DNA from 2 places in the Marinobacter bohaiensis genome. Region 2 is predicted to be linked to the other one. Evidence: predicted binding sites of a transcription regulator. Region 2 holds the regulator's gene; the other holds the start of a gene.
The links. Region 2 encodes FliA, which starts transcription of late flagellar genes. Its sites were predicted from a motif close to CTAAAGTTTNNNNNNNNNNNGCCGNTAA; they were not measured.
Positions count from the first base shown of each region.

Region 1 (15,389 bases), on a different contig from region 2:
CGACCCGGATATTGAGGCGCGACTGTGGCAGAAACTGGCGATCAACGCCGGCATCAACCCGTTTACCGCCCTGCTCGACTGCCCCAACGGTGAGATCCTGGGAACGCCCTACTTCGAGGAACGCATCGGCGCGGTGTGTCGCGAGGTGAGCGCGTTGATGCAGCACGAGGGGCGCCACGCCAGCCCGACAGCGCTGGAACAGCAGGTGCGGGACGTGGCCCGGCGCACGGCGGCCAACAGCTCGTCAATGCGCCAGGACGTACGCGCCGGACGAAGCACCGAAATAGACATGATGAACGGGTTCGTCGCCCGGGCTTCGGCCGCCGCCGGGCTGGCCGCTCCGGTCAACCAAGCCCTGGCCGACGCTGTAAAAGCACTCTGACGAGGACAGGATTCATGGGTTATCGACTTTCCAAGATCTATACGAAGACCGGGGACGACGGCTCCACCGGGCTGGCGGACGGCAGCCGCATTGCCAAGAACGCCCAACGGGTGGACGCCATGGGCACCGTCGACGAACTGAACTGCCAGATCGGCGTGCTGATTGAAGAACTGGACGGGGAGGCCGAACTGGCGACGCTGCTGCGCCAGATCCAACACCATCTGTTCGACCTGGGCGGCGAGTTCGCCATACCGGGCAGCCACATGATCGGCGACGGCCACATCGAGTGGCTGGAAAACACGCTGGACGAATGGAATGAAGCCTTACCGCCGCTGAAAAACTTCATCCTGCCCGGCGGTCGGCGCGACGCCGCACACTGCCATCTGGCCCGCGCCATCTGCCGCCGCGGCGAGCGGGTGGTGGTGGCCCTTGGGCACGAAGATTCCATTAACGACGCTTCGCGCCGCTACCTGAACCGGTTGTCGGACCTGCTGTTCGTGTTTGCCCGCATCCTCGCCCGCCGCAATGGCGGCGAGGAGGTACTCTGGTCCCCTTCCCCGGATAAGCCCAAAGACTGACCGCCTGGCGCGCCGCCCGGACGGACGGCGGCGCTCACACCCGGAAAGACGCCACCAGCCGGCGCAGCTCGCCGGTCAGGCCTGACATTTCCTGCGCCGCCGACAGCGTTTCCTGCGCATTGCCGGCGGTACGATGGCCCAGGTCGGTGATCTGCTCGACGTTGGTGTTGATGTTCTTAGCCACCGCCGACTGCTCTTCGGACGCCTGGGCGATCTGGTGGCTCATATCCACGATGGTGGAAATCCCCGCCAGAATCTTCTCCAGGGCATCGGTGACTTCCGAGGATTTGGCCACGGTGGCGTCGGTCACCTCATGACTGTTGGTCATGGCGCTCACCGCCTCACGCACACCGCCCTGCAGGCGACCAATCATTTCTTCGATGTCCTCCGTCGAACGGTGCGTGCGCTGGGAAAGGGAACGCACCTCATCCGCCACCACCGCGAAACCGCGCCCCTGCTCCCCGGCGCGGGCCGCCTCGATGGCGGCGTTCAGGGCCAGCAGGTTGGTTTGCTCGGCAATCGCCTTGATCTCCACCAGCACCTGGCTGATGCTGTCACTGTCCTGGCTGACGCGGTTGATCACGTCCACGGCCCCACGGATTTCATGAGCCAGCGTATGGATCGTGTCGACGGTTTCGGCGACCACCTGACGACCGGTTTCCGCGTCCTTCTCGGCGTGACCGGCCGAGTCCGACGCGCGCTGGGCGCTTTCCGCCACTTCCTGCACCGTGTCCACCATCTGCTGCATGGCGTCGGAAATCTGGTCGGTTTCCGCCATCTGCCGGGTCACCGCCTCGCTGTTGGCGCTGGCGCTGTCGTTCACCCGGGACGCCTGGCCATCCACGTCGCCGGTAGTACGGCTGACCGAACGCACCAATTCCGCCATGTGCCGGGTCATGTTATTGAATTCGCCGGTCAGGGCGCCCAGCTCGTCACGGTTATCCAGCTGGATCTGAGCGGTCATGTCACCCGCGGCCACCTGTCGGGCCGCCGCGCCAAACCGGTTGATCGCCGTGCGCACCGACAGGAAGAACCCCAGGTAGAGATAGACCACCACCAGGAGCAGCGCTCCCAGCACCAGGAAGATCGTCAGGCGCTGCCCGGCTTCATCCGCCAAGCGCGCCTCGAGATTGCCGCGCACAATGCTGAACAGGGTGTCCTGCAGGGCAAAATGACGCTCGATCTCTGGCGTCACCAGGGCATCAAAGTCCTGCCAGGACATTTCCAGCCGGTACGGCGTAATGACGTTCACATCCAGTGCATCGCGCACCGCGACGCTGCTCTGCACCACCGAATCAATCGCGTCGGCATGCTGCTTCAGGACCGGGGACGCGCCAACCGCGACCTGGAATTCCGACTCAATGCGGCTGTTGAGACTCGTAAGCTCGTCGAAAAGACCGTTCATCACATCGGCCAGGGCATAGCCCACGGTGCCCTGATCCAGCGCGTAGATACCGAAGGCGCGCACTCGCCCCTCAAGGCTGGCCGAATCATGGACCGAGTTGGCGGCCAGCTGCAGCAGCATCTGGTTGTCCGGATCGGCATCCCGGGCCAGACCGGACACCTTCAGCGTCGATTCCAGCAGCGCCCGGGTCTTCTGCACGAATTCCTGGTAGTAACCAATCTGGGGATCGATGTTGCTCTGGAAAATGTCTTCCTGTCGGAGCTGCTGCCACGCCTGCCCCACCGCAGCGACCTGCGCATTCCAGGCGCCGTTGTGGTCGAATCCGGGCCGGGACGCCTGCAGCGCCTCGAGGGTCCCGTCAATCCGCTGTGCGGCTTCATCACTCATGGACAGGAACGCGTCATCATTGCGCACCTTGCCAACGGCGCGGTAGTCACGGTAGTCGTACGCGGCACGGACCAGCGCATTAACACGGTCCAGTTGCGTCAATCCTTCCGCCTCTTCACTGATGGCGGCGATGGACTGGTTGAGCTGGCTGACCAGCAGGTAGGACAGGCCGCCAATCGGCAGCAGGAACAGGACACTGATGAGGCCGAACTTATAGATCATCGGCAACCGGTTCATCAGCGCGACGGCAGGATACAGCAGTTGACTCACACGTTCCCCCTCTAACACGCGTGCTGGCCAATCCACAGCCAGGGTTCTTGTTTTTTGTTATGTCACGCTTCTTCACGTGCTGGGTGTCGGCAGCCGCGAGATAGCGTCGTTATGGTTATTATCGGCCGGCGTTCGATAAAGTTGAGTTTTATCGTTTTTCTTCAGGCCATGACAGGCCGGCACCGGTTTTACGTAAACACCCCGCCAATGGCCAGCAATGCCAGGGCACAGATCCACACGAACAGACTGCGGTTCATCAGGTCGCGTACCGCGCGCAGGCTGCGCTCACCGTAGTCCTGCCACTCGTCCGGGTGCGTCCGGGCGAAGCGGTCCGGGTCAAGCGAATAGCTCGACAACGCCCGATTGGCGCTATCGAACAGCAGGTCCGCCGCGGCCATACCGGGTGACAGGATGCGCCGTCCGGCACCGCCCATCCAGCCCGCCAGATCACCCGCCACACCGAAGCTGATGCTGAGCAGGCGCGCCGGAATCCAGGCAATCGGGAAAACGAAGCGGGCAAAGGTTTCACGGCCGGCCGGATGTGGCCAGTGATCCCGCAGGGCCACCGCCAGGCGCGCACCGACGGCGCCCGCCGGGCCGGCCAGCACGTACCAGAAAATCACCAGGAAATAACGCTCGAACACCACCGCCACAAATTGGCGCGCCAGCAGTCGATGCAGTTCCCGCGGCTCCGTCGCCAACCCGCGCTCCGGCGCTGGAAGCAGATGATTGACGTGGTGCCAGGCGGCCTGGGCATCCCCACGGCGCCAGGCTTCGCCATAGGCCCCCAACGGATTACGCCAGCCCGGCACACCCATCATAGCCAGCAGCACGACCAGGTCGAGCAACCAGGTCAGCGGCCACACCGGGCTTCGTTGCAGTGCGATATTCAACACAGCCACCGCGACCACCAGCAGAACCAGCAATGCCAGGCCAAGCCCCGCGCGCGCCTCACGGCCCGCCGCCACCCCGGGGAATCGGGCCAGCGCCCGGCGCAGCCAGCCTTCCGCCCCTTCGCGGGGAGAGCTGTCGAGAAACCGCCGCATCACATAGGCCACCAGCAGAATGACAAAGCCCATTAGCAGGAGTCTCCAGCCGGAGGGACCGCATCCGCCAGGCACCGCCGGAAATGCGACCAGTCGAACGCCGGCCCCGGGTCCGTCTTGCGACCGGGCGCGATGTCGCAGTGGCCCGTCATGCGCTCAGGCGTCACCGCTGGCCAGCGCGTCCGGATCGCCTGGGCAAGAGCCGCCAGCGTCCGGTATTGTCCGGCTTCGTAGGGCAAGTCATCGGTGCCTTCCAGCTCGATGCCGATACTGAAGTCGTTACATTCTTCTTCGCCGAGAAAACACGAGCGCCCGGCGTGCCAGGCCCGATCCTGAAAGGACACGAACTGCACGCAGGTGCCGTCACGGCGCACCAGCGCGTGGGCCGATACACGCAGATCGCGGATTTCCTGGAAATAAGGATGCTCCGCCGCGTCCAGCTGGTTGCAGAAAAAACGCTCGATGGCGTCTCCACCAAACCGGCCCGGCGGCAGGCTGATGTTATGGACCACCAGAAGCGAGATGGGGCGCTCGGGAGGGCGGGGCCCGAAGTTGGGCGACGGGCAGTGTTCAACGTCGACGAGCCAGCCGGCATCGTCAATCTGGAAGGTTTGGTTACGGGACCGGGCAGTCAAAATGCATCCATCGCTTGTTCAGGAGGAAACCGAAATCCGGTCCGCCATTCTACGTCGATTCATGCACAAAGCAACGAAGTGCCGCCCACCGGGCAAAGGCGGCTACCCGGAACACCGTCAGTCCCGGCGGTTATGGCGCAGGTTGTCGATGATCGATTCCAGCGCCCGGTCGAAGATCAGGCCATCATCGAGCATGCTGACTTCTCCCGTGGAAAGCGCCTGGGCCACATCTTCCAGGGTGTATTCCTTGACCTTCGCACCATTGCGGTTAACGAAAATGAACTTGCCGGTCGCCTTGATCACCGCGGCCAGCTTACAGCGGCTCTTCTGGCCGTCGTTGAGCAACTCCACCCAGGAACCCACCCGCAGCTTCTGAGCCATGTCCTGCCAGCGTGGATCAACATCGGCATGCTCGGTCCCGACTGTTTCTTCCGCTGCCGGAGCAACCGGCGCCCGAGGCGCCTCCGGGGTATTCGCGGCCTCGGCAACCGGTGCCGGCTCCGTCGGCTCGCTGACCTGAGGCGCCTGGAACTCGGCGACAGCCTCAGCCACTGACGCATCAACCGGCGGTTCCGGCGTGTCGACCGGAGCCGCTACCGGAGACTGCAACGCCAGCTGCTGCAGGATATCCACATGGGCCAGCTCCAGATCCCGAATCAGGGCATCGCTGGCGAACGGGTCCCAGGAAATGGAATGCAGGGATTTGCGCAGGTTGTCCACGATGGACGGGATGCGACGCAGCAGTTGGGCGCGGGTTTCATCGGTCACCGGAGCAGGATCAACACTCCACACCAGTTCCCGGGCCAGCTCGACCGAATGGGTCCAGGCATCGCTGCCCTCACCTTCGCGCAAGTAGAGGAACTGCAGCACTTTCATCCAGGGCTCGCCCAGGATGGTATGAACTACTTCAGGAAGCTGGCGACCGGACTGCAGCGGCTCCAGCACCAGGCGGGCCGCCTCACGGGCGCGCTCCTGCCGGGCGCGGCCTTCCTCGGCGTCACGCAGCCGCTGCTCGACCAGCTCTCGGCGGCGCCGGTCAAGATCCATGAAGTGACTGAATTCCGCCAGCAGCTCGGAGAACAGTTCGACATTGTCGGTAAAGTCACCGACAAGACGATCCACCACCGCCTCGATCTTTTCACGCAGCGGATCACGCTGGCCGGCCGCTTTCTCGGTCCAGCCGATGCCCGCCATGGCCAGCTCGTTGAGCAACTTACGCGCCGGGTGGCCGCCCCGGTTGAAGAAGCTCCGGTCCAGCAGTGCCACCTTGAGGATCGGGATCTGCAGGCGTCCGATCACCATCTTCATCGCCTGCGGCAGTTGCCGGTCTTCGAGGATGAAATCGAACAGCATGGTCACCAGGTTGACCACATCGGCGTCCACCTGGTTCAACGACGCCATGGCCTGCCCCTTGCGGGCGAGCATCGTTTCCACCTGCCGGGTCAGATTGCCTCCGCCGGTGGTTTCTTCCTGGCCGTGCTCCGCATCGTGGACGTCATACCGGCTCTGGAGCTGCGCCAGTTGGCGCATCAGCTCCGTCGTCGTCATATCCGAGCCCGCACCGGCGCTACTGTCAGCCTGGGCACTGCCCTGCTGGGTGTGCAGCAGGGCCGACAGCTCGGAAAACGTCGCCTGATGGTCGCCCTCGACGGGAGGAAAACCATCCGGCCGGGTGGAGAGCTCTTCGGCGTCGGTCTGTTGCGGAGCCGACGCCGAGGCCTTGGGCGCCGGTCGTTTCTTCATCGGTGCGCCCACCGGCGGGCGCTTCATGTCCGGCAACACGCCCTGCTTGATCAGCAGCTCGTTGGCATCGCGGTAAAGACTGTCGAGCCGATGAATAAACAGCTTGTCGAACAGCTTGAGCACCACCAGCTTGGCGCGGATATCGATATCGAGATCGTTGCAGGCTTCCTGCAGACCGCTGCAGATCACTTCCGGACTGAGCGGCATATGCCGGTCTTCAAGCTTTGCCGCGGGGACCAAGTGCTGGAAACGGTGTACCAGCATGCGGATCAGCTCCTGGTGCCGGTTACGCAGCTTGTTGATCAGGTTGTCGATGGCCACTTGCTGCTCGTGATCACCGTGATCGACCAGACTGAGAGCCTCCTGATCAATTTCCGTGAGGCCGGAGGAGCGGGGGCGCGGATCGAACGAGCCCATTTCATTGAAAGCCCGGGCCACCCACTGCTGGATTGACAGGGACATCGCCTTGCGGCGCAGGCGCAGTTCGCGCATGGCATCGAAGTAGGCGGATTGATCCTGATTGGAACCGGCCTTGTCGGCCAGGTCGAACAGGGCATCGTCGGCACTGTCGAAGAATTCCGAGAGTTGCGTGCGCAGGGACTGCCCGGAATAGTCACGCAGCCGGATCAGCGATGCAGGCAACGAGAACGAACGTTCTCCGGATGCCTTGCGCAGATCCACAACGCGATTGTCACTGACCATGACGACTGCCTCCGAGCACTTGGCTGCGTACAATCGTCCTGGCTGACGATTGCAAACGGCCCATTTCACATGAGTTTACATCCACTCTGGCATCATAGGCGGAAACCGCGTCATCTTGTGTCAGGTTTTGTCACCATTTGTGACGGCCCAAACCACGTCACACTTTCAAACGATTTTGCCGCCGTTTCAATCAGTTGTAATCGCGACTAATTAACGTCGCGATCGCAGGTTGACGCTTTCGGTCACCCGGCCTCACGTTTGCGCCAACACGGGGCCGGCGGCGAAAATCAACCTTGGCGCGGTCCGGCAGAGCCATTAAACTCCGCTTTTCCGGACGCCCGGCCCAGGCCGGCCCCGAGAACCGCAGCCTATAACCGGAGCCCGAGCCCATGACCACCCCTGATCCCGCCCAGCTCAATTCCGCCCGAGCCCAGGCCGTTGCCCTGAGCCTGCAGGAAGATATCGGCAGCGGCGATATCACGGCCCGCCTGATTCCCGCGGATGTGACGGCGTCGGCCCGGGTCATTACTCGCGAGGAAGCCGTGATCGCCGGGCGTGAGTGGGTCGAGGAAGTGTTCCGCCAGGTGGATCCAACGGTCACGCTGACCTGGGCCTGCCAGGACGGTGACCGGGTAACGGCAGACGACACCCTGTTTACCGCCGAGGGGAATGCCCGCAGCCTGCTGACGGCAGAACGCTGCGCCCTGAACTGGCTGCAATCGCTGTCCGGCGTGGCCACCCGCTGCCGCCATTACGCCGACCGGGTTGCCCACACCTCCGTGCGCCTGCTCGACACTCGCAAAACCCTGCCCGGCCTGCGCCTTGCGCAGAAGTACGCGGTCACCTGCGGCGGCTGCCACAATCATCGCATCGGACTCTACGACGCCTTCCTGATCAAGGAGAACCACATCGCCGCCTGCGACTCCATCGCCAATGCCGTCGCAGAAGCCCACCGGATCGCCCCGGGTCGCCCGGTGGAAGTGGAAACCGAGAACCTGGACGAATTCCGCCAGGCCCTTGATGCCGGCGCCGACATCGTCATGCTCGATGAGTTCTCCCTCGACGACATGCGCACTGCCGTAGCCGAAAACAACGGCCGGGCACGCATCGAAGCCTCCGGCGGCATCACTGAAACCACCCTCGTCCCCATCGCCGAAACCGGTGTCGACTACATTTCACTGGGCACATTGACCAAAGATTTGAAGGCCGTCGATCTTTCCTTGCGCCTGAACATGTAGCATGCTTGTGACACATCGCGTCCCGCTACTCCGGGCTTACAGTCGGTAACCGTAAGCGTGTATCAACCCATGCAATTCGGAGTAAGCTTGGAGACGTGTGAGTAAATTGTAAAACCGTATGAAATGTAATGGACGCCGGGCAGCCAGGGAATGGACGGCCTGCTTTCGCACCGCCCCACGGCCCCAGCTTGCCTGGACCCGTTACTTACCAGGGAAGGGTTTCAATTGAACGCACCAGCTCGTTTGGCCGAGTCCGCCCGGACCCTGCTGGCTAACTTGCTGATTGCAGCGGCCGTCGTCGCGCTTGCTGTCGTCTGCATTCAACTGCCGTCGGGCGTCACGCCAGTGCCCGCGATCTGGCTGCCGTCCGGTTTTGCCCTGGCCCTGCTCGTCCTGCGATTCCGGAGTTCAGCGCTCCCGGTCTTCGTTGGCCTGATCGTGTCCGCCCTGGCGACCGGTTACCTGACCGGGCCCACCAATAACGACACCATCAACACGCTGGCGGCCAACCTGCTTTCCTATTGCCTTGCGCCGGGGCTGGCGTACTGGGTGTTCTGGAAGATGTCCCGCAGCCACAACCCGCTGTCGGACTACATTGGCTTCCTCTGGCTGCTCGGCGCCATCACCCTGGGGTCTGTCGCCGCAGCCCTGCCGGTGACCTATCTGGCGTCGCTCAACGCCACTCCGGACAGCCCGCCGCTGAACGAAGTCCTGCTGTTCGCCTGGTTTGCCCACAGCCTGGGCTGTCTGACCGTGACACCGCTGCTGCTAAGCCTGGTGCGAGAGCCATTGGTTGCACGTCTGTTCCAACGCCCCCTGGAATGGCTGCTGTGGCTGGCCGGCCTGCTCTTCATCCTCGGGCTGACCCTGCATAACGCCCTGCAGGCACTGACCCTGCTGCTGCCGCTGATGACCTGGTCGGCGACGCGCTTTTCCCTGGGCGGCAGCATGCTGGCCATTACCCTGGCCACCTTTGCGGCGCTGGCCAGCGTCTTCCTGATGGGCAGCCCCGATATGCCCCGCGGCATGGAAGTCCTGCTGGGGGAAACCCTGATCCTGGCCATCGCCGGTACCACCTGCTACCTGCGGGTCCTGCTGGCCGACCGCGAGCGCGTCGAGAACAGCCTCGAGTCCACGGTCGAGGAGCGTACCCGCGAGCTCCAGCTCACCAACTTCGAACTCAAGGACGAGATCTTCATCCGAGAACAGGCGGAGAAATCCTTCCGACGCTCGTCCCGGCATTTCCGGGCCCTGTTCGAGAACACCAGCAACCCGATCATCGTGGTGGATCAGGACAACCTTATCCGCCAGTGGAACAGCGCCGCCGAGTCGCTGTTCGGCTACAGCCGTGACGAAGCCCTGGACCGCAACCTGCTTGACACCTTTATCCCGCCGGAACAGCGTGACGAGCTGGCCTGGAAGATGACCAAAGTCCTGCACACGGGCCTGGACCGCGATCAGATCGAAACCCAGGTCAACAGCTTCGACGGCACCAGCCACACGCTGCTATGGAACCTAAACCGCCTGCACGAAGAAGATGAAGAAGCGCCGGCGCACATCATCCTGATTGGCCAGGACATCTCCGAGATCCGCGAAACCCAGAACCAGCTTCACTACCTGGCGCATTACGACGTCCTGACGGACACGGCCAACCGGCGCCTGTTCGAGGACCGCTGCCGGCAGGCCATCACCAGCGCACTGCGCCACGGCCACTACTGCGCCCTGATCGCGCTGGATGTGGATCACTTCAAACGCATCAACGACACCCTGGGCCACGACGCCGGCGACGAGCTGCTGCAGGAACTGGCCCGCCGCCTGCAACGCAACGTACGCCAGGAAGACACCATCGCCCGGTTGGGGGGCGACGAGTTCGCCATCCTGCTGAATCAGGTCAACGGCGCCGAAGGGTGCGAAAAAGTGGCCCGCAGCATCCTGTCGGCGATCACAGAGCCCGTTCGCGTACCGAGTGGCGAACTGGTCATCACCTCCAGCATTGGCATCACCCTGGCGCCGGTCGACGGCAAGACCTACGACGACCTCCTCAAGAACGCCGATATGGCGATGTACCGCGCCAAGAAGGCCGGCCGCAACAACATCCAGTTCTTCAGCCAGGACATGAACGAGGAAATGCAGCGCCAGATGGACTTGGAGCGGGAATTACGCGAGGCGATCCGCGTTGGCCAACTGGACCTCTACTACCAGCCCATCATCAACGTCCGCGACGGGCGCGTGGTGGCGCTGGAAGCCCTGCTGCGCTGGAATCACCCGACCCGCGGCCTGCTGACGCCACAGGATTTTCTCGATGTCGCCGAACAGACCGGACAGCTCCAGCAACTGGGCGAGTGGGTCTGCCACAACGCCTGCCTGCAATCCCGGGCCATCCAGGAGATGAGCCCAACGCCGGTCACGGTCAACATCAATCTGTCGTCGCGTCAGTACAATCACCCGCAACTGGCGTCCCGGCTGCATCGCATCATCCAGGACACACACCTGGACCCGAGCCTGCTGGCCCTGGAAATCGACGAGCGAGCTCTCAGTGATCGACTTGAGGAAACCGCAAAAACGCTGGATCGGCTGCGCACGCTCGGCATCGGCCTGGTGCTGGATCGCTTCGGTAGCGGTCTGTCGTCACTGAAACTGCTGCGGGATCTGCCGTTCGACCAGGTCAAGATCGATCCGGATCTGTTGCAACAGGCCCCGATCGAGGAAAACACGGCAGCCATCGTACACACCCTGATCAACCTGGCGCGCCAGCTTTCCCTGAAGGTGGCGGCCTCCGGTGTGGAAACAGCGGAAGAAGACGCGTTCCTGCGCGGCGCCGGCTGCCACCTTTTGCAGGGACATAGACTGTGTCCGCCCCTACCCAGTTCCGGTCTGGGCGAGCTGTTCAGGGATGTGCGCAAGGGACGCCGCCTGCTGCCGGAGGATCATTACTCCATCAGCATGCCGGAAGACGGCCGACAGAAAGGCACCGACGGCTAATTCCCCTGCCGGAGAGATGGGAAGGGGTCAGCGCTGGCCGGACAGGATCGAGTCAATCCGCGCCAGTTCGTTGATCAGGACACGGCCGGACACGCTCTCTTTGCGGAAAAATTCCTCCGCCATCGGCGCAATACCCGATACCGCCGGCAGGTCCCTATCCGCCTCAATGAGATCCTTCATGCGCGGCAGGAAAATGAACTGCAGCCACTGGGGAAAGGTCAGGGTGTCGACGCAGAAAGGCTGGGCGCTTTGCAGCGCTTCCGGGGATGGCGGCTGGTACTCCCAGTACTCCAGCCGGCGCAGTTCCACTTCGATGGTGAGCAGGCCATCCGCGACGTGCGCGGCGGCGGTTTCAGCTTGCTTGGTCAATGCGTTACTCCGCCCCGTCAAAGGGGTTCAACGTCCACCTTCTCGCCATTGAGCAGGCGGTAAAGATCCTGGTACTGACGCGTCAGGTTGTGCCTGGGCGCATAATGCACCAGCGGCTGTCGCGCCTGGTGGGATTCTCTCATTTTAACGGACGCCGATAAACGCACCCCGAGGATGGGCAAGCCCTCCTCCACCAGCTCCTGCACCAGGCGCCTGGGCAGTGAGGCGCGGGGCTGGAACTGGTTGGCAATGATGCCTTCGACGATCAGGTCGGGGTTGTGATCTTCCTGCAGATCCTGGATTTCGCCGAGGATGTTGTACAGCGCCTGCCGGGAGAAATCATCGCAGTCAAAGGGAATCAGGCAACGCTGGGCGGCGATCAGCGCCGAGCGGGTGTAGAAATCCAGCGCCGGCGCCGTGTCGACGTAGATTTCGTCGAAATTCTCGCCCAGCTTCTTCAGGGCTTCCCGCAGCTTGTAGATCTTGTGCTTGGCTTCGAGCTTGCGCTCCAGGTAATCCAGCTCGGGGCTGGAGGGCATCACGAAGAGATTGGAAAAACCGGTGGCGTGGACAAACTCATCGGGCCGGCGATTAAAGACCGAAAAGGAAACCGTCTGTTCAAGCAGATCGGCCACCGTGTCCTTGAGGTCCGCCGCCGGCTTGCCGAGCAAATACTGGGTCGAGTTGCCCTGGGGATCCAGATCCACCACCAGGGTACGCTTGCCTTCGGCGGCGCTGATCGCCGCCAGGTTACAGGTAATACTGGATTTCCCGACACCACCTTTCTGGTTGAATACGACGCGTCTCATGATGCCCTTCCCTTTTGTTGTGCGCGCCGGCGGCTCACGGTGCCGGCGCGGTTGACGTGCAAAAGGACGTGCGCGCTACCACCCCATGACGGCTTTCACGAACGGAATGGTCAGGCGGCGCTGTTCCCGCAGCGAACGCTCGTCCAGGCGCTCGAGGATCGACAGCAACTCTCCGGTATGTCGCGATGCGCGACGCAGGATAAAACGACTGACATCGTCGGGCAGCACCAGGCCCCGACGTTCGGCCCGGGTACCGAGTATCAGCAGGCGATCCTCGTCGCGCGGCAGTCCCAACTGCAGCACCACGCCATGTTGCAAGCGGGATGCCAGATCCTTGAGATCCACCTTGAGCTGCCCAGGCGGCGATCCGGCCGCAATGATCAACTGATGGCCGTTGTCCAGCATGCGGTTGAACAGGTGGAACAACGCCTCTTCCCAGTGCGGATCGCCCAGCACAGCCTCAATATCGTCCAGGCAGACCCGGGCAAAGGCCTCCATGCCCTGCAGCGCCCGCGGACCGATCGGCATCAGCTCTTTCAGGTTAAGGCACAGCGCCTTGAGCCCAAGATCCTCGGCGTGGTGGCAGACTGCCTGCAACAGGTGGCTCTTTCCAGTGCCGCTGTCACCGCAGACGACGATCACCGGTAGATTGGCGTCTTCTGACAAGGCCTGGAGTTTACGGGCCGGCAAGGCATTGCGCTGCCCCAGGTAGTTCGCGAATGTAGCGTCGTCGCGCAGACGGACACCGAGTGTCAATTGTGAACCGTCTAGTGAGTTGCCTGCCATGCCCGACGCGCCCAAACCAGAGTGTAATGAAGGCCGCTGATGACCGCGGTGGCGGTAACCAGCCAAATGCCGCATGGCAGTGCCCAGGCCGGCATTGGCAGGCCGGCCTGGTAAACGACAATCGCCAGCACCACCACAATCTGGACCAGCGTATTGAGCTTGCCCAGCAGACTTGGTGCCATCTCGAAGCGACCGATGAAATAGTGAAAGGCCAGCGCTCCGCCGACGATCAGGAGATCCCGCCCCAGCACCAGCACGAACAGCCACACCGGCAGGATGCCGGTCAGCGTAAGAATCAGGTAAGCGGTTATCAACAGTCCCTTGTCCGCCAGTGGATCCGCGATGGCCCCCACGCGCGATTTCCAGTCGAACTGACGCGCCAGGAAGCCATCAAAGCCATCGGATAACGCCGCCACCACGAATACCAGCAGCGCCGTCCTGTACTCTTCATGATACAGGGCAATCGCAAACGGGACTATCAGCAGCAACCGGAGAAACGTCAGCGCGTTGGGAATCCAGCGCCAGCGGTTGATCTCCCTCACCTGGGTGCCCACCTGCTCATTCAGCCGCTGCCTGCGCCGCCCCATCGCCGACCCAGCGATAGTGCAGCACGGGGTACAGGGACTCGAAGTCCTGGTCCGAACCGGCATCCGCGCTCTCTGCATCGGATGCCGCTGGCCGGTAGTTCAGGCCGACGTCAGCGCCCTGGTCACCGACTGGCTGATTGCCTTCTTGCGGGGCCGCCTCGGTGGACGCGGTCGGATTTTCAGCGGCTTCCGGCTGCCGCCCTGCATCCGGCGCCTGACCGACTGTCGAGGCAGACATGTCGGCTGCGGATTGGGAGGGCTGCGACGCCACCCCTACCGCCTCGACCTCACCGGCCACAGGTTCGAAGCGCTTATCCAGCGCGATGTATTCCTTCAGGACCGAAAGCTCACCGGAAAACGCCACTCGCATGGTGGTTTCATCAACGCTGGCCTGCACGGGGCCGGCGGAGACCACCGGTGTCATCCGCTGCAGGGAGGACATGACCGCCCCGTAGTCCTCAACGGTGGCTATGTCGTCAATCACCAGATCCACGCGCTGCGACTCGGAAACCTGCCCGGCATCCACCGAATAACGGTCTGCCAGCAGGTCCGACCAGGCGTCGACCACCGCCACGGCGACCGCTTCCGACGATGGCTCACCGCGAATCTCGCCAGTCTCGGAGAAAGCAGGGCCTTCCAGCAACCAGCGGGCCTCCCAGGACGAGCCGCGCCGGCTGATGTTCACCACCGTCATCAGGTTGTGGGAATAGCCGCTGGCTTCGGCGCGCAGGCTATCCATGAACTGGCCGCGTATTTCCGATACCAGATCCCGGTTGTTCCGCACGTCTGACGACGGCAACACCATCGGCAGGCCACGTTTAACCGCCGCCTCGCTGAACGCCCGGGCCCAGCGCCCGCGCTCGTTGAGCCCATCGTCGTCCCGGGTCAGCACCCAGCGGTCGCGTCCGGAATCCACCGCGATCCAGCTCAGGGTCAGGGGGCGGTTGGCACCCCATACCGGCACCTGCAGATCGGCCAGGGCCCGGTTGACGCCCACCGAACCGAAGGTCATCAATAACTCGTCGCTGCCGTCAGGCGACCGCTGGAACTGGTAGGACTGCAGCAGGGATTCGGCCTCGTCGAGCAGCGGGGCAACCTCCTCGCTGTCAACAATCTCCCGATTCCCCGACACCCGCATCAGCACCTGACGTAACCCTTCCCGGTACGCCGCCTGCTGGGCGGATGCGGATGTGTTGGCCACCGGCACCTGCGCGCGGTAGAGCCCATCGACCGTGACCGCTCCGGCGACCAGCGGAATCAGGGCCAGGAGACAGGAAAACGCCATCCGGATCGACAACTTGGCTACAGACTTCATTCAACACCCTGCTGTTCGCTTGAATGGCGCATAGGATACACCATGGCCCCGGCACTGAGTAGCGAGCGGGGGCCACGCTATCTCACCATTTCGTAACGCATTGCACGCGTCTGCCGAACATCGCGGCCACTTTCGGCAAACACGACCAACAAGCA
Region 1 covers NZ_QGEH01000001.1:2,785,159-2,800,547, forward strand. Annotated here, with positions in the region: gene DKK67_RS12460 (ketopantoate reductase family protein) at 1-382, shown strand, start outside; gene DKK67_RS12465 (cob(I)yrinic acid a,c-diamide adenosyltransferase) at 397-960, shown strand; gene DKK67_RS12470 (methyl-accepting chemotaxis protein) at 995-3,022, opposite strand; gene ampE (regulatory signaling modulator protein AmpE) at 3,211-4,101, opposite strand; gene ampD (1,6-anhydro-N-acetylmuramyl-L-alanine amidase AmpD) at 4,101-4,670, opposite strand; gene DKK67_RS12485 (DUF1631 domain-containing protein) at 4,821-7,148, opposite strand; gene nadC (carboxylating nicotinate-nucleotide diphosphorylase) at 7,538-8,386, shown strand; gene DKK67_RS12495 (bifunctional diguanylate cyclase/phosphodiesterase) at 8,612-11,368, shown strand; gene DKK67_RS12500 (YqcC family protein) at 11,396-11,737, opposite strand; gene DKK67_RS12505 (ParA family protein) at 11,755-12,546, opposite strand; gene hda (DnaA regulatory inactivator Hda) at 12,622-13,332, opposite strand; gene DKK67_RS12515 (CDP-alcohol phosphatidyltransferase family protein) at 13,314-13,919, opposite strand; gene DKK67_RS12520 (DUF2066 domain-containing protein) at 13,891-15,234, opposite strand.
Region 1: DKK67_RS12470 (methyl-accepting chemotaxis protein) is a predicted target of FliA. The motif match lies at 3,141-3,168, and genes of this name have one in related genera.

Region 2 (15,389 bases):
CGAACAGGATCGGGATCAGCCGGAACATGCCGCGGCCAAAGACCGAGAACAGGATGGTGGTGACCAGCGAAATCATGGCGATCCAGATGGCGGTGTCGTAGGGCACCAACTGGGCGCTGCCGTCGCCGGCCTTGCCCATGGCCATGTTGACCGCGGTCGGCGCCAGGCCCAGACCAATCACCATGATCACCGGGCCGATCACCACGGGCGGCAGCAGGCGGTTGAGGAAACCGGTGCCGCGCAGCTTCACCACGCCACTGAGGAGCATGTAAAGGAGGCCGGCGGCGGCCAGGCCGCCCAGGGTTTCCTCCATGCCGAACTTGGCCTTGGCGGACAGGATCGGGGCAATGAAGGCAAAGGAAGAGGCCAGGAAGATCGGGATCTGGCCGCCGGTGATGATCTGGAACATCAGCGTGCCCACGCCCGCCGTGAAGAGCGCGACGTTCGGATCCATGCCCGTGATCAGGGGCATCAGTACCAGTGCGCCGAAGGCGACCAGCAACATCTGTGCGCCGGCGACGGCCTGGCGCCATACCGGTTCGTTCGGGGTAGCTGGCATGCTCAGTTATCCTTTTGCTTGGTGCCGAAGATCTTGTCGCCGGCATCGCCCAGGCCAGGCAGGATGTAGCCTTTCTCGTTGAGGCGATCGTCGATCGAGGCGGTGTAGATGGACACGTCCGGATGGGCCTCCAGCACTTTCTCGATGCCTTCCGGCGCGGCCACCAGAACCAGGGCTCGAATCTCGGTGCTGCCCGCTTTCTTGAGCAGGTCGATGGTGGAGATCAGCGAGCCGCCGGTCGCCAGCATGGGGTCGACGATCATCGCCAGACGCTGGTCCAGTTCGCCCACCAGCTTCTCCAGGTAGGTGCTCGCTTCCAGGGTTTCCTCGTCGCGGACCTGGCCGACCACGCTCACGCGGGCGCCGGGGATCAGGGTGAGGACGCCTTCGAGCATGCCCATGCCGGCACGCAGGATGGGGACGATCGTCACTTTCTTGCCGCTGAGGCGATCCACTTCGACCGGGCCGGCCCAGCCTTCGATGGTCTGTTTTTCCAGATGGAAATCCTGGGTGGCTTCGTAGGTCAGCAGGGCGGTGACCTCCTGTGCCAGCTCACGGAAGTTCTTGGTGCTGATGTCCGCCCGGCGCATGAGGCCGAGTTTATGGCGGATCAGGGGGTGCTTTACCTCAAGGACGGGCATGGCTCACCTTCTTTTCAGAATAGGAACATAAAATCTCACCAAGGATACCTCACTTGCCCGGTCCAGTCAGTCAGGGGTGCCCCGGATAAAGCTTCTTGCGGCGATTGGTATGGATATTGCGAAAACCCCTCCAGATGCGGTCGTGCCGTCAAAAAAACGACATCGCGGCACAGACAAACGTTGATCGAGCTGGAGAGTTTCGGGCTGTGGACAGAGCGCTGGTCCTGAATAACGTCAAATCCCTGACAAACGGCAATCTCGGGATCCCGATCCTGCTGATGGCGCTGCTGGGCATGATGATACTGCCCATGCCGGTGTTCCTGCTGGACGTGCTGTTTACGTTCAACATCACCCTGTCCATCGTCATCCTGCTGGTGTGTGTCTACGCGCTGCGGCCGATGGAGTTCGCCGCCTTCCCGACGGTGCTGCTGGTGGCCACGCTGCTGCGCCTGGCGCTGAACGTGGCCTCGACCCGGATCGTCCTGCTCAACGGTCACGAAGGCGGCGACGCCGCCGGTAAGGTGATCGAATCGTTCGGCGCGGTGCTGATCGGTGGTAACTACGCCGTCGGCCTGGTGGTCTTCGCCATCCTGGTGATCATCAACTTCATGGTCGTGACCAAAGGTGCCGGCCGGGTGTCGGAAGTCAGCGCCCGCTTCACCCTGGATGCCATGCCCGGCAAGCAGATGGCGATCGACGCGGACCTCAACGCCGGCCTGATCAACCAGGACGAAGCCAAGGCCCGCCGCTCCGAGATTGCCCAGGAAGCCGACTTCTACGGCTCCATGGACGGTGCCAGCAAATTCGTGAAGGGCGATGCCATCGCCGGCCTGCTGATCCTGTTCATCAACATCGCCGGCGGCGTGGTCATCGGCATGCTGCAGCACGCCCTGTCCTTCGGCGATGCCATGCGCAGCTACGCGTTGCTGACCATCGGTGACGGCCTGGTCGCCCAGATCCCGTCGCTGCTGCTGTCCACCTCCGCCGCCATTATGGTGACGCGGGTGACCTCCAGCCAGGACATGGGCCAGCAGATCCTGTCGCAGATGTTCACCGCGCCGCGGGTGTTGGCGATTGCCGCCGCGATCCTGATCATCCTGGGCATCATCCCCGGCATGCCGCACGTGGCGTTTATCGGGCTGGGCCTGATTGCCGGTGCGGGTGCCTACTACATCTGGAAACGCCAGCAGCAGGCGGTTGAGGAAGACGACAGCGTCTTCCCGGCGCGGGGTGGTGGCGTTCCTCGCACCGCGCAGCCGGCCGGTCCGCAGGGTGGTGAAGGCGGCGGTCAGGGGCAGGCGCTGCCGGGGCCGGCGGAATCCAAAGAGTTGGGTTGGGACGACGTGTCCACCGTCGACATCGTCGGCCTGGAAGTGGGCTACCGCCTGATTCCGCTGGTGGACAAGTCCCAGGGCGGGCAACTGCTGACCCGGATCAAGGGCGTGCGCAAGAAGCTGTCCCAGGATCTCGGTTTCCTGATGCCGTCGGTCCATATCCGCGACAACCTGGACCTAATGCCCAATGTGTACCGCATCACCCTGATGGGCGTGACCATCGCCGAGGCGGAGATCCATCCGGACCGGGAGCTGGCCATCGACCCGGGGCAGGTGTTCGGCAAGATCGAGGGTATCGAGGGCAAAGACCCGGCGTTTGGCCTGGATGCCAGCTGGATCGAGCCCGACAAGAAGGATCAGGCCCAGACCCTCGGCTATACCGTCGTCGATGCCAGTACCGTGGTGGCCACCCACCTCAACCAGATCCTGCAGAAGCACGCCCACGAGCTGCTGGGGCACGAAGAGGTCCAGAAGTGGCTGGAACAGCTGGAGAAGGTTTCGCCCAAGCTGGCCGAGGAGTTGGTGCCCAACACCGTCTCCATCAGTCTGCTGCTGAAAGTCCTGCAGAGCCTGCTCCAGGAAGAGGTGCCGATCCGCGACATGCGCTCGATCGCCGAGGCCATCGTCAACGTCCAGCCCAAAACCCAGGACGCTCGCGTGCTGACCACGGCGGCCCGGCAATCGCTGCGGCGAATGATCGTCCAGAGCATCTGCGGCGGCGATCACGAAATCCCGGTGATCACCCTGGATCCGGAGTTGGAACAGATGTTGCTAAAGTCCATGCAGCAGAGTCAACAATCCGGCGGTCAGGACGATATCGGCCTGGTGCTCGAACCCAACATGGTCGAGCGACTGCAGCGTTCCCTGCGCGACGCCGCCCAGCGTCAGGAGATGATGGGCAAACCGGCGATCCTGCTGGTGTCCGGGCCGTTGAGGCCGGTCATGGCCCGTTTTGTCAGCTATGGCGTAGAGCGCTTGCACGTCCTGTCCTATCAGGAAGTGCCGGATAACAAACAGATCACGATTGTGGCATCGGTGGGCCAGCAGTAAGGCAAGGCCGGCCCGCAGAGCAGGGCGCCGCTGACGGCGGCGCCGACGGAGGAAAGTCATCATGAAGGTAAAACGGTTTTTTGCGCCAACCATGGCCGAAGCGCTGAAGATGGTTCGCCTGGAAATGGGCGAGGACGCGGTCATCCTGTCCAACCGACGGGTGGATGGCGGTGTCGAAATCGTGACGGCCCTTGATTATGACGAGAATCTGGCGCGCCAGCGTCTGGGCAACGCCGCGGTGGATGCCACCAACGGTGCGCGCCTGGCCGAAATGCAGGCGGAACAGCATCGCCGCCTGGAGGAAGAACTCGGCCGTTCCCGCGACCGCATTCGTGAAATCCGCGAAAAGCGCCAGCCGCGCGAGCCGGACGTATTCGCCGAGGTAGCGGAAAATGCCGAGCCCCAGAGCGAGGCGCCGGATACCACGCAGGCGGCTCTGGAAGCCATGCGTGCCGAAATTCATTCGCTGCGGGACATGGTCAACGAGCGTCGTGAGCGGACTCCAGGCAAAGCCCAGCCCGCGGAACCGGCCGTCGCCAGCCAGCAGCGTCTGGCGGAGCGCCTGGAGGAGTTTGGTCTGTCCAGCCAGCTGGCCGGATCACTGGCCCGTAACCAGGGCCACTGCCGCCTTGAAGAAGGCTGGAAGAAGGCGCTGCGGACCCTCGCCGCGGGGGTTCGGACCCAGGATAAAGAGATTGTCGAACAGGGCGGTATCGTCGCGCTGGTCGGCCCCACCGGCTCCGGCAAGACCACGACCATCGGCAAGATGGCGGCGCGCTATGTGCTTGAGCATGGTCCGGATTCCCTGGCGCTGGTCACCACCGACCGCTACCGGGTGGCGGCCCATGAGCAGCTGTTCGTCTTCGGCCGCATCCTCAATGTGCCGGTACGCGTGGTCGACGAGAGCCATTCCCTCGACCGGATTCTGGACGACCTGTCCGACAAGCGTCTGGTGCTGATCGACACCGCGGGCCTGACCCACGCCGATCGCGGCCACCAGGAGCAGCTGGAAGAGCTGGCGTCGAGCGATCACCCGGTCAAGCCCTACCTCGTGTTGTCGGCCACCAGTCAGCCGCGGATCATGAAATCCACGTGGCATTGCTATAAGATGGCGAATCCTGCCGGGTGTATCATGACCAAGCTGGATGAAGCCCTGACGCTCGGCGAGGTACTCGGGTTCGCCATGGAAACCGGACTTCGGGTGGCCTACTACACCGATGGCCAGCGCATTCCCGAAGATATCCATCCCGCGCAGTCCGCACCGCTGGTCCGCCTGGGTGTGGAACGCCTGCGCCAGATGCGGGAGACGTCCATGGTCGCAGCGGGTGCCTGAATACGGGAAGGTTGCCGGAGCCGCCGATCGTTCTGGAGCCGTCCATACACAGAGCCGGTCGGAACCGGCCGAGAGAATCACAACCTGTCGTGAGAGACTGTACCCGGCATGAGTAGACCAAACCCGGTTCAGGTGATCGCCGTATCCGGCGGCAAAGGTGGCGTTGGCAAGAGCAACGTTTCGGTCAATCTGGCCATTGCCCTGGCTCAGATGGGGCGTCGTGTGGTGGTCCTGGACGCTGATCTGGGACTGGCCAACATCGACGTGCTGCTGGGCATCACCGCCCAGCACAACCTGTCCGACGTGCTGAACGGTCAGTGCGACCTGCGCGACGTCCTGGTGGACGGGCCGGGCGGCATCAAGATCGTTCCGGCGTCCTCCGGCACCCAGCGCATGACTCAACTGACGCCGATGGAACACGCCGGACTGATCAACGCGTTCAGCGAACTGGGCGACCAGATCGACGTGCTCATCGTGGACACCGCCGCCGGCATCTCCGAATCCGTGGTCAGCTTCCTGCGAGCGTCCCAGGAGCTGCTGCTGGTGGTCTGCGACGAGCCCACCTCCATCACTGACGCCTACGCCCTGATCAAGCTGATGAACCGTGATTACGGCACTAACCGTTTCCGCATCCTGGCCAACCAGGTACGCAACGACCAGGAAGGCAAGCACCTGTTCGGCAAGTTGACCCGGGTGACCGAGAGATTCCTGGATGTTGCACTACAATATGAGGGCATCGTCCCGTTCGACGAGGCGGTCAAGAAAGCGGTACAACGTCAGCGTGCAGTGCTCGAAGCCTATCCCCGCGCCAAGGCGTCGCTGGCCATCAATGCCCTGGCCCAGAAAGTCGACAACTGGCCATTGCCGTCGTCGCCGCGGGGGCACCTGGAATTTTTCGTAGAGCGTCTGGTTGACGCCTGATGCAGTACGCCGGCCGACAGGGCAGGTGGTATGGCGGTCAAACGGGCTGTTTGGGTAATCCGGATTGATGACGTTGGCAAAAGGCCTTGGAATCTACCAACAAAGCAGTGAGCGGAGTGCGGCCCGGCAACTGGTCGAGGATCACGCGCCGCTGGTGAAGAAGATCGCGCTGCACATGATGGCGCGGCTGCCCGCCTCTGTGCAGTTGGAAGACCTGATGCAGGCCGGCATGATCGGCCTGCTGGAGGCCGCGCAAAAATACGAAGCCAATAAAGGCGCTTCCTTCGAAACCTACGCCGGTATCCGTATCCGTGGCGCGATCGTTGACGAGATCCGCCGGGGTGACTGGGTGCCGCGCTCCGTCCATCGCAACACCCGTCGCATCGCGCAGGCCATCAAGGCCGTCGAGGCCCGTACCGGCGAGGAAGCCAGGGATGCGGACGTCGCCGCCGAGCTGGAAATGACGCTCAACGAATACCACGCCTGCCTCGCCGACTCGAGCGGCGGACGACTTTTTAGCCTCGATGAGCTAAATGAATCCGGCGAGGTGCCGATAGACAATGAAGATGCGGTATCTGACGCCCCCTATGCGGAGTTGTCCGAAGCCGGTTTTCGGCACAGTCTGGCTCAGGCCATTGACGGGCTGCCGGAGCGCGAAAAGCTGGTCCTGAGTCTGTATTACCAGGAAGAGCTTAACCTCAAGGAAATCGGCGCGGTCATCGGCGTCAGCGAGAGTCGCGTCAGCCAGATCCACAGTCAGGCGGCACTGCGTCTGAAAGCGCGCCTGAGCGACTGGCAACCGGGCTGATTCGACACTAGAGAACGGTACAAACTGTAGTTTTTGGTAACGGGTGCTTTACAGCGTCCGTGGACTGGACAGAATAGGCGGTGCCTTTTGATCCCGCCGGCACGGTGTGGCCGGTCAGAAGGAGGCGGGCCGGCACGATTGGTATCCCGGGTTGTAACGATTGGAGGTCCCATTGGACAAGAACATGAAAATTCTGATCGTGGATGATTTCTCCACGATGCGGCGCATCATCAAGAACCTGCTGCGCGACCTCGGTTTCACCAATACCGACGAGGCCGACGACGGCAACACAGCGCTGCCCATGCTCAAGAGCGGCAAGTACGACTTCCTCGTCACCGACTGGAACATGCCGGGCATGTCCGGCTTCGAGCTGTTGCAGGCCTGTCGTGCCGACGACACGCTCAAGGACCTGCCCATCCTGATGGTCACGGCCGAAGCCAAGCGCGACCAGATCGTGGCCGCCGCCCAGGCCGGCGTCAATGGCTACGTGGTGAAACCGTTCACGGCAGCGGTCCTCAAGGAAAAGATTGAGAAGATCTTCGAACGCATCCAGTCCTGAATATCAGAGCGCCAATCATGGGCAATCCAAAAGACGACAATGCGGGGAAGCTCGACCCTGAAGTCACCGAAAAGCTGAAGCAGCAGGCGACTGACCTCAAGGCGCAGGTGGATGCCGGGGATTACGCGGCGGCGATGCGTCTGATCAACGAGCTCAACGACGTGCGGGACCAGAGCCTGTACCACGAGGTTGGCCGTTTGACGCGCAGCCTCCACGAAGCGATTCGCAATTTCCAGATCGATCCGCAGAACGCCGAACAGCGCGAAGCGCTGTCCAAGATGACCGATGCCTCGGACCGGCTGGCCTACGTTGTGGAAATGACCGGCAGCGCCGCCAACCGCACCATGGATCTGGTCGAGGAGGCCATGCCCAAGGCCAGCGCCATGCGCGAGGAAGCCCTGGCACTGCGCGACGACTGGAAAAAACTGCGTCGTCGCGAAATCGGTGCCGGTGAGTTCCGCGAGCTGTACCACCGCATCGATCGCTTCTTCGACCAGACCGCGAATGACACGGAAATCCTGTACTCACACCTGTCGGAAATACTTCTGGCGCAGGACTTCCAGGATCTGACCGGGCAGGTCATCCAGAAGGTCACCGCCCTGGTCAAGGAAGTGGAAGAGCACCTCCTGAGCCTGGTGGTCATGGCCAGCCATGTTGACCAGATTACCGGCACCGTCCATGAACTGGGCGAAGAACCGGCCCGGGCGATCGAGAAAGGGGAAGGTCCGCAGATGCACGCCGATGAGCGTGAGGATGTCGTATCCGGCCAGGATGATGTCGATGACCTCCTGTCCAGCCTTGGTTTTTAAGTGAGGACATTGCATGGCGTTAGATGCTGACGAAGAGATTCTCCAGGATTTCCTGATCGAGGCTGGAGAAATTCTCGAAAAACTGTCGGAGCAGTTGGTCGACCTGGAGCAGCAGCCGGATAACAGCGACCTGCTGAATGCCATTTTCCGCGGTTTCCATACCGTCAAGGGCGGCGCCGGCTTCCTCCAGTTGGAGGCGCTCGTCAACTGCTGCCATTCCGCCGAGAATGTCTTCGACACCCTGCGCAACCACAAGCGCCAGGTGACGTCCGACCTGATGGACGTGGTGCTCGAAGCGCTGGATAACGTCAACGCCATGTTCGACCAGGTGCGCAACCGGGAAGAGCCAACGCCGGCCGACCCTGCGTTGATCGCAGCCCTCGACGCGCTGGCCGAGCCGGAAGGTGCGGCGCCCAAAGCCGCCGAACCGCCGGCGGAGGACCGTCAGCCAGCCCCGACTGAAAGCGATCCCGCCGGTGGCGCCGACCAGGGCGACATCACCGACGACGAGTTCGAACAGTTGCTCGACGCCCTGGAGGGTGAGAAGAGCGAGTCCGGCGACGCCGACCAGGACGACGAGATCTCCGACGACGAATTCGAGAATCTGCTGGACGAGCTGCACGGCAAGGGCAAGCACGGCGGCACGCCGGCGGATGCCGCCAAGAGCAACGAAAGCGCCGCGGCCGCCGACGACGAAATCTCCGACGACGAATTCGAAAATCTGCTCGACGAGCTGCACGGTAAGGGCCAGTTCAAGGGCGCCGCCGGTGCCAGCCCCGACACGCCGGCCGGCAAGGCGCCGGAGGCCGCTGCCGGCGGTGACGACAAGATCACCGACGACGAGTTTGAGAGCCTGCTGGACGAGCTCCACGGCAAGGGCAAGGGCCCGGCCACCGGCCCGGCGCAGAAGCCCGCCGCTGCCAGCACTCAGGGTGCAGGCGACAACAAGCCAGCGGCTGACGACAAGAAAGCACCGGCCTCGCCGGCGGTACCCCAGCGCGACGCCCAGCCGACGGCCGAGGCCTCGGTGCGGGTTGATACCAAACGCCTGGACGACATCATGAACATGGTGGGCGAGCTGGTGCTGGTGCGGAACCGCCTGCAACGCCTGGGCGACCAGAGCGAGAACACCGAAATGCACAAGGCCGTGTCCAACCTGGATGTGGTCACGGCGGATCTGCAGTCGGCGGTGATGGCCACCCGCATGCAGCCGATCAAGAAAGTCTTCGGTCGCTTCCCGCGGGTGGTGCGCGACCTGGCCCGGAGCCTCAAGAAGGAAATCGACCTCGTAATGCACGGCGAGGACACCGACCTGGACAAAAACCTGGTCGAGGCGCTGGCGGACCCGTTGGTGCACCTGGTGCGCAACTCCGTCGACCACGGCATTGAAGCGCCGGATGTGCGTGAGAATGCCGGCAAACCGCGCAAGGGCAAGGTGACCCTGTCCGCCGAGCAGGAAGGCGACCACATCCTGCTGGTGATCGAGGACGACGGCGCCGGCATGGATCCCGACAAGCTGCGCCAGAAAGCGGTGGAGAAGGGCATCTACGAACAGGAAGCCGCCGACCGTCTGACCAACAGCGAATGCTACAACCTGATCTTCGCACCGGGCTTTTCCACCAAGGACCAGATTTCCGACGTGTCCGGCCGCGGCGTCGGGATGGACGTGGTCAAGACCAAGATCAGCCAGCTCAACGGCACCATCGGTATCGAGTCGGAGCTGGGTAAGGGGTCGCGGATCATTATCAAGGTGCCGCTGACCCTGGCCATCATGCCCACGCTGATGATCATGCTGGGAGATCAGTCGTTCGCCTTGCCACTGGTCAACGTGGTGGAGATTTTCCATCTGGATCTGACCAAGAAAAACATCGTCGATGGCCGAGAATGCATCGTGGTGCGGGACAAGGTGTTCCCGCTCTATAAGATCAAGAACTGGCTGGTTCACGGCGCTGCCGGCGAACCCGAGCCGGAGAACGCACACGTGGTGATCGTGGCCATGGGCACCCGGCAGGTGGGCTTTGTGGTCGACCAGTTGATCGGCCAGGAAGAGGTGGTGATCAAGCCGCTCGGTCGCATGCTGCACGGCACACCCGGCATGGCCGGAGCCACCATCACCGGGGACGGTCGGATCGCCCTGATTATCGATGTGCCCAGCTTGCTGCAGCATTACGGATAACAGGGAGGCGCGCATGTCGGTATCCGTCCTGGTGGTCGACGATTCCGGATTCTTCCGGAAACGGCTGACCGAGATCCTCAACGCCTCCGGCAACATTCGCGTGGTGGGCACCGCCACCAACGGTCGCGAGGCCGTGGAACAGGCGGAGAAGCTGCGTCCTGACGTCATCACCATGGACTACGAGATGCCGATCATGGACGGCATCACCGCGGTCCGCGAAATCATGAAGCGCCGGCCGGTGCCGGTGCTGATGTTCTCGTCCCTGACCTACGAGGGCGCCCGGGTCACCCTGGACGCGCTGGAGGCCGGCGCGGTCGACTTCCTGCCCAAGAATTTCGAGGAGATCGCGCGGGACAACAGCGAGCTGCAGCGCATCCTGCGCGAACGCATCCTCGACGTGGCCCGCAGTCGCCCCGGCTCCCGGCCGGCGCCGGTGGCGCCGTCGGTGCCCGAATCCCGCTCCACGCCGGTTCGGCCCCAGGCCCGACCCTCGGCGCCGCGCCGCGATACCGAGTCGGAAACGGAAGCTCCGCGCCCGTCGCGCAAGGCCTCGCCACGCAGTTTCAGCGTGGTGGGCATCGGCACCTCCACGGGCGGCCCGATTGCGCTGCAGCGGGTGCTGACCGGCCTGCCGGCCCGGTTCCCGTCGCCGATCGTCCTGATCCAGCACATGCCCGCCAGTTTCACGCCCGCTTTCGCCGATCGCCTCAACAAGCTGTGTCAGATCGAGGTGCGCCAGGCGGAGGACGGCGACATGCTGCGCCCGGGGCTCGCGCTGCTGGCGCCGGGTGGCAAGCAGATGATGATCGAGAACAAGGGGCCGCATGGGCGGGTACGTATCCTCGAGAGCGATGCGCGCCTGACCTACAAGCCCTGTGTCGACGTGACCTTCGGCTCGCTGGCGCGCAGCTTTCCGGGCAAGACCCTGGGCATCATCCTTACCGGCATGGGTGCGGACGGTCGCGAGGGCTGCCGCATGATGAAGCAGTCCGGCAGTGTGATCTGGTCCCAGGATGAAAAATCGTCGGTGATCTATGGCATGCCCATGGCAGTGGCCAAGGCCGGCCTGAGTGACGAGGTCCTGGCGCTGGAAGATGTGGGAGCTCGCCTGGTCGAAGGGGTTCGCTGATGGATCTGCTGAGTCTGCTGGGCATTGTCCTGGCCTTTGCAGCCATCCTCGGCGGAAATCTCCTTGAAGGCGGCGCCCTAGGCTCGCTGTTCAACGCACCGGCCGGGCTGATCGTCATCGGCGGCACCCTGGCGGCCACCGTCCTGCAGACCTCCTGGCCGGTTATCAAACGCGCGATGGTGCAGGTTCGCTGGGTGTTTATCCCGCCCTATATCGGCCTGGAAGACGGCATCGACAAGGTCATCAACTGGAGCGTGCGCGCCCGCAAGCAGGGCCTGCTGGGCCTTGAGAACATGGCGGAGAAAGAACCGGAACGCTTTGCCCGCAAGGGGCTGCAACTGCTGGTCGACGGTGCTGAAACCGAAACCATCCGCAGCATCATGGAAGTGGAACTGGACGCCCGGGAACAGAGTGACATGGAGGCGGCGCGGGTGTTCGAGGCCATGGGCGGCTATGCACCGACCATCGGGATCATCGGCGCCGTGATGGGTCTGATCCAGGTGATGACCAACCTTGAGGATCCCAGCACCCTGGGCGCCGGTATCGCGACGGCGTTCGTCGCGACGATCTACGGTGTGGCCCTGGCCAACCTGCTGTTCTTCCCGGTGGCCAACAAGCTTCGTGGTATCGCGCGCCAGCGTTCGCGCTACGAAGACATGATGATTGACGGCATCATTGCGATTGCCGAAGGCGAGAACCCACGATCCATCGAGCTGCGCCTCAAGGGCTTCATTCAATAGACGGCCAGCAGGCCCGACAGGCAATAGAACGGACGGAGCGATGCGGCGTCGGCGAGCGACAGAGGACGACCAACACAACCGCGAACGCTGGCTGATCTCCTACGCGGATTTCATCACGCTGCTGTTCGGCTTCTTCGTGGTGATGTATTCGGTTTCGTCGGTCAACGAAGGCAAGTACAAGGTCCTCTCGGAAACCCTGACCGGCGTTTTCAACGCCCCGCAGCGCTCGGTGGAGCCGATCACCGTCGGCGACCGTATTTCCCGTCCCGAACCGCCGGCCCAGGACCAGGTGATTGCGCCGCCCGTGGCCACGGCCCCGGCCAACGACGCCGACGAGGAAGAGGGGCGCAGCCGCGAACTGAAAAGCATCGCCAACCAGTTGCAGGATCAGTTCCAGACGCTCATCAACCAGGGGCTGATCACCGTCGAGACCAGCGACGAGTGGATCGAGCTGAGCCTGCAGAACAGCCTGCTGTTCAGCTCCGGCGCCGCCGAACCCCATTACGACGCCTTCCCGGTCGTGGAATCCATCGCCGGCATCCTGCACGGGCATGACAATGCCATCCGGGTTGAGGGATTTACCGACAACCGTCCGATCAGTACCGACGCCTACCCCTCGAACTGGGAGCTTTCCGCCGCCCGGGCGGCAGCGGTTGTCCGCCTGCTGGCGGCAAACCAGGTGGATCCCCGGCGCATGGCCGCCATTGGTTACGGTCAGTTTCAGCCTGTCGCACGCAACGACACCCGTGAGGGACGCAGCCGCAACCGGCGGGTGGTGCTGCTGATCTCGCGGGATGCCAGCATCCGTGGCGCTGTGCGCTAGCGGATCGGCTCGCCGGCACCTGGATCCTCGCCTTTCACGGACTTCTGGCACGTTTCCTGAATTGTCTTCATGAGCCGCGCCGGGGCAGGCAAATCCTTGCCAGTCTCTGCAATTCCGGCTCAAGTTTTCCAGTCACCTGTCGATACAAAAATAAATGTCATGGCTCGGGCGAGTGCGCTCTAATCGGAACCCGCCGGCCGGGGTATGGCACCACTGCCGTAGTACGGCGTGAGCGTCGTATATGGCAAAACGTGGTATGGCACAACAAGGGGAGAGTTACCGCGTGCGAATCTGGGCAGTCGCCAACCAGAAAGGGGGCGTGGGCAAGACCACGACCGTCGTGACATTGGGTGGTTTGCTGGCGCAATCCGGCAAACGCGTTCTGGTGGCCGACCTTGATCCCCACGGATCCCTGACCAGTTGGTTCGGCTACGATCCGGACCGTCTGGCTCACAGCGCCTTCGATCTTTTCCAGCACCAGGGCAAGGTGCCCGAGGGGCTGCCGGCCCAGTTGCTGCAGGAAACCGGCTGCCCCGGGCTGTCGTTGATGCCGGCCAGCTCGGCATTGGCGACGCTTGAGCGCAAGATGGTGGGCGTAGAGGGCATGGGGCTGATCATCTCCCGCGCCCTGGCGCAGCTCTGGGACGATTTCGATTACGTGCTGCTCGACAACACGCCGTCGCTGGGCGTGCTCATGGTCAACGCCCTGGCGGCGTCCCAACGCCTGATCGTTCCGGTGCAGACTGAATTCCTGGCCATGAAGGGCCTGGAGCGGATGATCAACACGCTGATGATGATCATGCGTTCGCGCAATTCGCCGTTGCCTTATACCATTGTGCCAACGCTGTTCGATCGTCGGACCCAGGCATCGGTGCATAGCCTCAACGCGCTGCGCAAGCAATACCCGGAGGAGATCTGGCGCTTTGCCATCCCGGTCGACACTAAGTTCCGGGACGCCAGTGAGTCCGGCCAGGTGCCGTCGGCCTACTCGACGGACACCCATGGGGTGCGGGCGTATCGCCGTTTGCTGGACGACCTGCTGAGTGCCGGCCAGGAGTCCTGAATGGGTTTTTTGACACGCCGTCAGTTTGTTGACGCCGGAGTGGGTGCATGTTGAAAAAGAGACAGGAAGAAGCCTATGCGGACCCCACCGCGGCTCTGTCCCATTATCTGGACGATCTGCTGCATGTCGCCACCAGCACCGCCGAGGACGTTGAAGCCCCGGCTGAAACCTCGGTTGAAACCCAGGTTGAGACGGCCGTCGACACCCTGACCCGGGTGGACACCGCGGTGCGTGAGGTGACCCCGCCTCCGGTGGAATCGACGGCGGTTCAGGTGGCCGAGGAAAGCGCGGACAAAACAGCCGAAAAGCAGGCTGAACGGGAAGCCCGTCGGGCTCGTGTCCGCGCCCAGGTCGAGCGTATCAGGGCGCGTCGGGCCGAGGCGGAGCAACTCAAGCAGGCGGAAGCGGAACGTGTCGCCGAGCAGGTTGCCTACGAGGCCCGGGAGCAGGCTCGGCTCGAGGCTGAGCAGGCGCAGCCGGAAGTGCAGCCCGAACCGGCACCGGCGGGTCGCCCGGACTGGGCGGACAGCGCTTTTGAATGCCTGATCTTCAAGGTGGCCGGGCTGCAACTGGCGGTGCCGCTGGTGCTGCTCGGTGCCATCCACCGAATCGAGTCTGACCTGCACCAGATTCCGGGGCGTCCACGCTGGTTCATGGGGATGCTGCCATCCGGCGACCACAACCTGCGGGTGGTGGATACGGCGGAGTGGGTCATGAGCGGTCGCGTGCCAGAAGGTGCCCGCGACGGCTACAAGTTTGTGATACGCCTGGACCAGAGCGAATGGGGCCTGGCCTGCGATGAGGTGGCCCAGTCGTTCACCCTCAGGCCGGACGACGTGCGCTGGCGCTCCGAGCGCAGCCGTCGCCCCTGGTTGGCCGGCACGGTAGTGGATCACATGTGCGCACTGCTGGACGTGCAGGCGATGACCCAATTGCTGTCCCGGGCGGAACAGCAGCAACGGCTGGACCTGAGTTAACCCAGCCTGCAAAAGATTGAAAAAAGGCAGATGGTGCCGGCTGGCACGGTTTGTGCCCTGTTCTATAGTAAGGGGCCACCGTGCTGGAATTTTGACAGCGTTAGTGCGGTGCCCCTGAATGGGGGCGCCATCGGATCGAAGAGAGGACATTATGGCATCCCCAAGCGGACAGCAGATTCAGGGCTCCGAAGATCAGGTCCTGCAGTACGTGACCTTCAGGCTCGACGACGAGACTTACGGCATCGATGTAATGCAGATCCAGGAAGTGCTGCGTTACACCGAAATCGCGCCGGTACCGGGTGCGCCGGACTACGTGCTGGGCATCATCAACCTGCGCGGCAACGTGGTTACGGTGATCGACACCCGCCGCCGTTTTGGCCTGATGGATGCCGAGGTGACCGACGCCACGCGCATCGTGGTGATGGAATCCTCGCAGCAGGTGATGGGCATCCTGGTGGATTCGGTGG
Region 2 covers NZ_QGEH01000004.1:66,405-81,793, reverse strand. Annotated here, with positions in the region: gene DKK67_RS17010 (uracil-xanthine permease family protein) at 1-559, opposite strand, end outside; gene upp (uracil phosphoribosyltransferase) at 562-1,200, opposite strand; gene flhA (flagellar biosynthesis protein FlhA) at 1,407-3,584, shown strand; gene flhF (flagellar biosynthesis protein FlhF) at 3,646-4,917, shown strand; gene DKK67_RS16990 (MinD/ParA family protein) at 5,026-5,838, shown strand; gene DKK67_RS16985 (RNA polymerase sigma factor FliA) at 5,906-6,646, shown strand; gene cheY (chemotaxis response regulator CheY) at 6,819-7,205, shown strand; gene DKK67_RS16975 (protein phosphatase CheZ) at 7,223-8,014, shown strand; gene DKK67_RS16970 (chemotaxis protein CheA) at 8,028-10,190, shown strand; gene DKK67_RS16965 (protein-glutamate methylesterase/protein-glutamine glutaminase) at 10,204-11,319, shown strand; gene DKK67_RS16960 (flagellar motor protein) at 11,319-12,059, shown strand; gene motD (flagellar motor protein MotD) at 12,100-12,882, shown strand; gene DKK67_RS16950 (ParA family protein) at 13,166-13,945, shown strand; gene DKK67_RS16945 (chemotaxis protein CheW) at 13,993-14,922, shown strand; gene DKK67_RS16940 (chemotaxis protein CheW) at 15,074-15,389, shown strand, end outside.